Regions from separate parts of the Paenibacillus vortex V453 genome, predicted to be linked through region 1. Evidence: riboswitches for the same ligand, from Rfam matches in the RefSeq annotation. Region 1 holds a riboswitch; the other holds the start of a gene.
What was found. Region 1 has a riboswitch for cyclic di-AMP ahead of ehuB (ectoine/hydroxyectoine ABC transporter substrate-binding protein EhuB). Riboswitches for the same ligand answer to the same signal wherever they lie in the genome.
Positions count from the first base shown of each region.

Region 1 (4,194 bases):
TTTAAGCACCTGGAGATCACCAAACGACTTCGTCACGCCCTTGTATCTCACCATCGGCTTCACTTCCGCTGCCGGGTTTGGATCAGGCTGCGGCACCTCGGCTCCGGCAAACGCATCAATTACTACTGCGTTCAATAGACTCCCTCCTTATTTTCCACGCTGCAGATTCATTCGTTTCTCCAGCCTTTGCACCAGCAAAGACGCGATATAACTGATAATCAGGAACAGAATGCCAACCAGCGTATACGGCTCGAATGCACGAAACGACTGGGAAACGATATTCTTGGCTGTCAGCATCATCTCAACAAGCGTAATGGCACACAGAATCGGTGTCTCCTTAAACATGACAATCAAATAATTGCCCAGCACCGGAATAATAGGCGGCACCGCTTGCGGCAGAATAATGCTCCGCCAGGTTTGAGTTTTCGTGTAATTCAGAGCAGTTGCAGCTTCCCACTGCCCCTTGGGGACCCCTTCGATGCCAGAACGATACACTTCGGACAGATACGTACTGTAATGCAGCCCAAGACCGATCACCCCGGCATAGAAGGCCGGAATGGAGATTCCGGTAAGGAGCGGCAGACTGTAGTACAGGAAGAAGACCTGAACCAGCAGCGGTGTATTGCGGATAAATTCGATAATACCTTTGGTCATGAGCGACACAGGCTTCCACTGGCTTCGAGCAGCAAAGGCAAGCAGCAGCCCGATTATCAAGGCCACCACAAAAGCGCAGAGCGTCACCCATACCGTCATTTTTAATGCACTCAGCAATTCCGGCAGGATATCAAACACATAATTCCAATCCCACATCCGCTATAGCCTCCCCGTCGTCCATTTACGCTCCAGCAGCCGAACTGCCATCGAGACAAGCGTAGCTATGACAAAATACATAAGAAGCAGCAGCACCAGAATCTCGGTTGTCCAGGAAATATAGTTGTTGCGCAGCACCATGGCCTGATACGTCAGATCCGCCATCGTGATGAAATAGACAAGTGACGTAGATTTGATGAGTTCCACCAGCTGATTTCCGAATGGCGGGAGCATTCGCAGTGAAGCTTGAGGCAATATAACATTCCACATCCTTTGCCATGGCTTCATATTAAGCGCCACCGAAGCTTCCCACTGTCCTTTTGGAACAGCCAGCACCGCGCTTCGGACAATCTCGGAGCCATATGCGCCAAAGTTGAATCCAATCGCAAGGATGGCTGCCAGCATTTTGGGAAGCTCAATGCCGATAAACGGAAGAGCAAAATACAACCAGAACAGCTGCACCAGCAAGGAGGTTCCCCGAAAGATTTCCACATACACGGCTGTAACCGTGCGGACGATCCACAGCTTCGACAGTCTGGATAAACCGGCTGCGAAGGACATGGCAATGGCCAGAACAGCTGAAAAGAAGGCGACCAAAACCGTAATCTCCGCTCCTTTCAGCAGAGTAGGAAGAAAATCGATCCATGAATTCGGCATACTATTCACCGCAAAGCGCAGCGGCTGTCATCTCGCCCGGCAGCTCTTCTTCGGTAAATCCAAACTTCTGCAAGATCTCCAGCAGCTCACCTGACTCCTTCATTTTTTCAAGCTCCGCATTATAAGCCTCCTGGAATTCGGTATCCGCTTGACGGAATGCCGTGGCCCCATAGCCCCGAACGCTTTCACCGTCGATGACCGGCTGTTCGAAATCCGCGACGCGTTCGATGTTGTCATCGCTGGCCGAATCGAGCATCGCCTGCAGGGACGGTCCCGTCATGGTAATCGCCTGCACCCGGTCTGCCTGGAGGGCACTGATGGCCGAGGCCTGATCGGGAACCTGTATGATCCGGTCCGAAGGGATGCCTGACTTCTCCATATAGCCGATTTCAACCGCGCCAGTCATGACGGCCACCTTCGCCTGATCATCCTTGGCAATATCTTCGTAACTTCCGAGTCCACTTGGATTCCCTTGCTTCACGGCAAGAGCTTCCCCTATGCTGTACTCCGGATTAGCAAACAAAACGGCGGAGCAGCGGTCCGGATTGATGAACATGCCTGCAGTGATCAGGTCAAACCGTTCCGCCTGAAGCCCGGCAACCAGGGAGCCGAACTCCGTAAGCTCACCTCTCATCTCCTTAATGCCAAGTCGCTCCAGAATGACACGGGCAATCTCAACGGCTTCGCCTGTAAGCTCCCCGCTGGCCTCTTTGTAGGCATAAGGCTTTTCATTGGCAAAACCTACGGTAATGTACCCCTGCTCTTTGGCCCGTTCCAGCGTGCTCCCCTTATCGCCGCAGGCCGCGAGCGATACCACCATAACCAATGACAACAACAGCACAACAACTTTCTTCAACACCTTCCACAACCTTTCGCAATGACTTTGTCGTTCCTAAAAACGGCATGATGAAATTATCCATGTTAACACATGTGTTAACTCGGATATGTGACATTCAGACACACTTGCACAGTCCGGGGGCTCAGGGGAGAGGTTGCATCCATTTCCCTGTGCCTTGTAAACCCAAACCGTCTGACTGATTCAATTGGCTAAACATTAGCAGGCATTGCCCTCCTCTTTTGCAGAATACAAAAAGACCACCAAACAGGGGATCTAGACATAGCTCCGCCAGCAGGGGGTCAAAAAATAGAGAAAAGGCCCCTATAGAGAATAAAGGGCCTTTGTTATGAACATCCATTATGTATACAAGACCCATCCACTGCTGACGAGGTTAGCTGACGGACTCGGGTAAGATGGTACCCTACACTCGTGAATTCAAGTGACTCGCCCCTGATGAAACTGGTTCCCCCGCTCTCCGGAAATGTATGCCGGAAACTAAGCGTGTGTTCATGATAAAGGGAAGCTCAGTAAAAGTCAAACCCCTGGAGCTGCATTTTCTGGAAATTCGGAGGTGAAATCAGCGCTCTTCCAAGGCATATTAGTAGCCATAATCTCCACAAATTCAGGGCTGTCCCCTGCCTGTCGCCTCCTTGTTCGGAGGTGTGTTTTTCGCTATACAGCAGGCATTGCGCCCATCAGATAACAGATAATTCATGCGGTAGATCATTCATGACATGAATCATGAACGATGCAGAGGGGACAAGCCCTCAACTTCGAAACAGAATTTTTTTTTTTCTAACACGATCCACTTATAAGCTTTGTTAGCCCCCAATTTCGCTATTCCAATATCATCACGATCGCTTTTTTTCGCTATTCGTTTATAGACTGATTCCTCAGAGGCTATCGTACATTCTTAAAATAATAGGTATATATCTATCATTTATAAGCTGTTAACCCATGCGGCTAAGAGAGCATTTGCGTAGTATAAAGCAAATCTAAAGGAGGTGCTTGATTTGGATCGTTCTTCTAGAAAGAGAAAATTGTGTGCTCTTAAAAAGATAGAGAAAAAAGTACTGCACGCCAAGAAAAAAAGATGTCCTGATAACGGCAATAGTGGTAAAGGTGGACACAAGCCGATTCGTCGCCACTGTGTCAGAGGTCCCCGCGGACCGGTTGGACCGCAGGGACCTCTTGGACCAGTCGGACCTGTGGGGCCGGTTGGAGCTCTTGGACCCGTTGGACCGGTCGGGCCAGCTGGGCCAATTGGGCCTGCTGGACCTGCTGGATCGTCAACAGGCATTCCGGGTCCAACAGGACCTGCAGGACCCGTTGGACCTGTTGGACCTGTCGGACCTGCCGGTGCTGCTGGAGCGATCGGACCCGTTGGTCCTGCTGGAGCCGTCGGCCCTACTGGGCCAACAGGGGCTACTGGGTTGCCAGGTGGAGGAGCGATCATTCCTTTCGCATCCGGCATACCTCTTGCGCTTACAACCATTGTTGGAGGTTTGGTCGGAACGGTTGGTCTCGTAGGCTTCGGTATTTCGGGTACCAACCGTTACGCTCGCTGGCGGAACGATCGACCTTACGGGTGCGGGAGGTACTGCGCTTGACTTTGCTTTCAATACGCCACGCGCAGGCACCATCACGGCAATTTCCGCAACCTTCAGCAACACCTTGGCACTCGACCTGCTTGGAACTACTGTTACGGTCACAGCCCAGCTGTACAGCGCTCCGGCTACAAGCAATATCTTCACGCCAATCCCCGGTGCCCTTGTCACATTGGCTCCCCCATATACCGGCGCAGTCACATTGGGTACGGTCAGCAACGGCTTCTTGGATGGCCTGGCTATTCCGGTTGCAGCAAATACCCGCTTGTTGATGGTATTCTC
Region 1 is NZ_ADHJ01000053.1:154,121-158,314, forward strand. It holds gene ehuA (ectoine/hydroxyectoine ABC transporter ATP-binding protein EhuA) at 1-135, opposite strand, end outside; gene ehuD (ectoine/hydroxyectoine ABC transporter permease subunit EhuD) at 148-810, opposite strand; gene ehuC (ectoine/hydroxyectoine ABC transporter permease subunit EhuC) at 814-1,467, opposite strand; gene ehuB (ectoine/hydroxyectoine ABC transporter substrate-binding protein EhuB) at 1,469-2,323, opposite strand; cyclic di-AMP (ydaO/yuaA leader) riboswitch at 2,671-2,817, opposite strand; partial or broken gene PVOR_RS33195 (hypothetical protein) at 3,462-3,761, opposite strand; gene PVOR_RS32920 (exosporium glycoprotein BclB-related protein) at 3,881-4,194, shown strand, end outside.

Region 2 (4,194 bases), on a different contig from region 1:
TACTTCTTTCTGGATCATCACGACGATATTCTCCAGCGGCAGCTTCTCCTCGAGCAGCTTCATCAGAATCGGCGTTGTCACGTAATACGGAAGATTCGCAACGACGCTGACTTTCGATACACCCCCAAAGTCTTGTTGGAACAACTCATGAAGGTCCACCTTCAATACGTCCCCATGATGAACCTTCACGTTCTCATAAGGCTCCAGCACTTCCCTCAGGATCGGAATCAAGCGCTGATCGATCTCTATCGCTGTAACCGTTCCCGCAGTCTGTGCAAGCTTCTCCGTCAATGCTCCGATGCCAGGACCGATCTCTAGCGCTCCTTTATCCTCATCTAATCCTGCGGCTTCCACGATTTTGTAGAGAATATTCTGATCGATGAGAAAGTTCTGACCCAAACTCTTCTTGAAGGAGAATCCATGACGTGAGATGATCTCCTTCGTCCGTCTTGGTGTTGATATATCCTCGAACCGGCTCATGATTTTACGCCCCCCTCTTCCAGCTGCGTCAGCGCGGCCAGAAATTCTTCACGTGATATTTGAAACGTGGCCAGTCGTTTATGAAACTGCTTGCTGTTGCAATATCCGATGCCCAGCAGGTTTCCCATCGCCATCCGTCTTGCCGCTGCCTCCGGATGGGCCGATAAACCGGCCTCCATCATGTCCTCCAGACTGATCAGGCTCTCTCTGCCCTCGAAGGAGGTGTGGACCCGCTCCAGCGCACGCAAAATGGCCTCAGGAGAGGCGTTCTCAACGCCGATATCCCCTTTTCGGGTAGCGTCCTCTTCCGGAATGAAGGCGTGTTTGCAGCCTGGCACGCCCTGCTCCACGATTTTCCGAATCCGCTCTCCTGCATGATCGGGGTCCGTTAATATAATAACGCCTCTGCGCTCCTGGGCAAGCGCGATGCGTTTAAGGATTTGCTTATTGATGGCAGAACCGCCCGTTTCGATCGTATCCGCGTCCACGGCCCGTTTAATGGCTACCGTGTCGTCCCTGCCCTCCACAACGATTACTTCTTTAATCATGCGATTGCTCTCTTCCTTTCCAAGCAAGGCCGGCTTGTACAGCGAATGGTCAGCTTCAAGCCCCATAGGCCTTATATTATTACTCGTTTTTTACAAAACAAAAGAAGAGGAAAGATTCCCTCTTCTTCATCATCATTTATTATAAGCTAAATAGTATAGCATTAGAATGGCATTGTAAATTGGAATTCATTCGTTTAGTTCAATTCAGGTTTAACCGGACCGATCACGTAAACAGTACGGCCGCTTTTACGTCCGAAATTCATGGCGGATTTCAACGAATCGTAATAAACATCAATTTTGTTTCCTTTGATGGCACCGCCCGTATCTTCCGCACGACGGAAGCCGATCCCTTCAATATACACCCACCATCCGATGGGGATGATATTAGGATCTACCGCAATCGTCCGACCTTCCGTCACACGTGTTCCGGATGCTGTCCGAGTGCCGATTCCTTGCTGCTCGGCAGAATACGCCGTCATCGACACGTTGTTCAATACCTTTTTGTATTTAAAATCAACGCCTGCCCGAGAAGCCACATTATTCTCCACCGCTTTGGCGGTTGTTACCTTTTTCGTGCCGGAGAGTTTAGCCGGTGTTGCTTTCACATCGGTGGCTGCCGCTTGAGCAATAGCGGGTTTCTCCACTTTTTTCGTGCCTACAGCAATAATTTTGTCCTTCGTTCTGCGCTCAATCTCCTGGGAAACCTTGGTCTTGGAAACCAGCTTGCCATCGTGATAGACCTTCTCATAGTGATTTACCATGATGCCGGACTCACCCCGCTGAATCACGCGGTTGTCACCCTTTTCGAGCGATGGATCGGCTGTCTTAATCACACGAAATTCCCGGTCTTCTGTTTCCTTAACGTTTTGTTTCGTAACGCGCACGACGTTGATACTCATATCGCTGGTAAGCTTCGTATGCTGTGCCGGTTGTACTATATCTTCACCCTGGATCGTAATGCCAGCTTCTTTCAGTACATGATCAACCGTATCCTGGGATGTAAATATGGTTTTGGTTTTGCTGCCAACTGTAACCTTGACTGGAACTGCCCGTTCAATGATGATCCGGTCGCCGTCCTGGATCGCACCGTTTAGAGGCATCGAAATCTGATCCTCTGGGCTCAACGTGATCGCTTGCTCATCCAGCAATTCCTGCAGCAATGATCCACGTGTTTCTACTGTGGTGACACGACCATCGACCACAAGCTGAACTTCCTTGCCTGTCTGATCATGTACAATCAACGAAACGAGAAGTGATACCGTAACGGCTCCCATCGTGCCGAGCAACATCAATTGACGCAAATTGTCATGCTTCCATCTCAATGCGTAAGACATGCTGGATGATTGTGATTCATGGGTTTCTTCAGGTTGAAAAATGCCCACTATTCCATCCTCCTTCATAGTCCCGCCGTCTTCAGTAACGCATGAATGCATTTGACGTGACTATAGCAATTATTCTCACAAGGCGCCCTGCTATCTATCTAACACCCTGCGTCAATTCCCGTCTTCCCGTCCATCTACCACCACCTCCTGATTACCAAGAGTATGATGATCCCTTCGCCATTATTCAAAAATAAAAGAAAGCCATTGAAAGAGTACTAGAGGCTCTAACGTGGCTTCCTGATGATTAGAATCATGGAAATGGTATGCACGAGATTTCCCCTCTTATTTCGCTTACGGAGTTAGCTGTCGGGTTCGGACGTAAGAGAGACGCCCTATATCCGGATACCCGCTCATGGCGAGATCCTTCAAATTCACCCCAAAGACCCGATAAAGAAATCAAATACGGCTTGGTGCATTCAGACCTGTATGCACGGCAGTATCGGTTCCCCCGTTCTCCAGAATTTCGGAGATTAAGCGAGACGGTTCATGAAATATTCGGCTGGCGATCTGCACATCGCAGCTTCTTATCACTGAAAAGATGATATCCTGTTTACATGCAGGTTGTAAAGCAACAATCAACCACATTTTCTGATGTAAATGGTTAAAATATTGTAATATCAACGCCTTTTCTGATTAAAAAACTTTAATTAATCGAAAATGCTCTCTTTTTCATCGCTTTTGCTCTCAATTTCGTTAAATGCCAAATCGTTCCAGTGCATTTTTGGTGGTAATTTGGGCCAATTCCTCTAAGGACATGCCCTTAATCTCGGCTGCGGTCTCCGCCACTAATTTTACATAAGCGGTCTCATTTCGCTTCCCGCGGAAGGGGTGGGGGGTCAGATAAGGCGAGTCCGTTTCGATCAATAATCGATCGAGTGGAACCTGCGCCAATACCTCTTTAGGCTGCTTCGCATTCTTGAAGGTAATCGGTCCTCCAAATGAAATATGGAATCCCATATCCAGACACATTTTGGCCGTTTCCCAGCTCCCGGAGAAGGAGTGCATTACACCGCCGACCTCAGCGGCTTTTTCCTCCCTCAGAATCTTTACGATATCTTCATGTGCATCCCGGTTATGGATGACAATGGGCATGTTCAGTTCCCGAGCCAGTCCGATTTGGCGGCGGAATACTTGATGCTGTACTTCTTTTGGGGATGTATCCCAATAATAGTCCAGACCAATCTCCCCGATAGCCACCACCTTCTCATGACTGCATAGGGAGGCGATCCAATCCAGATCCTGATCCTCCATGGTGATGGCATCTACAGGATGCCAGCCTACCGCTGCATATATAAAGTCATAGTTCTCTGCCAGCTTCATCGTGGTCGGTATGGTCTCCCGGTTAAATCCGATGTTAATCATCCGGCTCACGCCGGCTTCAAGCGCCCGCGCGATGGTTTCCTCCCGGTCCTCGTCGAATTGGGGAGCATCCAGATGAGTATGCGTGTCGAACAGCATGATATTACCCTCTCCTTTCCTGTCGTTTCCTTGTCGTATATTTTCCTGCAGCACTGCTTATACCCATCATGCTGCGGTTGTCCTGATCACCAAGTTAATTCTGCTGCTTAAAAATCTCACCTATCTTCTCCGGCATCTGCTCCAGTAGCGGATACACCTTCTCCTCCGGAAAATAAAGATGATATCGCCCTTTATGAATGCCGCTGATAGAGCGTACAATATCGGACACCTCGGAAATTTCCCGCAGCTCATCATGCCGATCCAGAAGCAGGATCTGCTTCTCGTTAAGCGGCATATCAGAATGAACCTTATCATAAGGAAGATCG
Region 2 is NZ_ADHJ01000004.1:12,863-17,056, reverse strand. It holds gene rsmA (16S rRNA (adenine(1518)-N(6)/adenine(1519)-N(6))-dimethyltransferase RsmA) at 1-480, opposite strand, end outside; gene rnmV (ribonuclease M5) at 477-1,028, opposite strand; gene PVOR_RS02040 (3D domain-containing protein) at 1,223-2,410, opposite strand; cyclic di-AMP (ydaO/yuaA leader) riboswitch at 2,683-2,897, opposite strand; gene PVOR_RS02035 (TatD family hydrolase) at 3,104-3,868, opposite strand; gene PVOR_RS02030 (HD domain-containing protein) at 3,963-4,194, opposite strand, start outside.
Region 2: another riboswitch for cyclic di-AMP. It lies ahead of PVOR_RS02040 (3D domain-containing protein); the one in region 1 lies ahead of ehuB (ectoine/hydroxyectoine ABC transporter substrate-binding protein EhuB).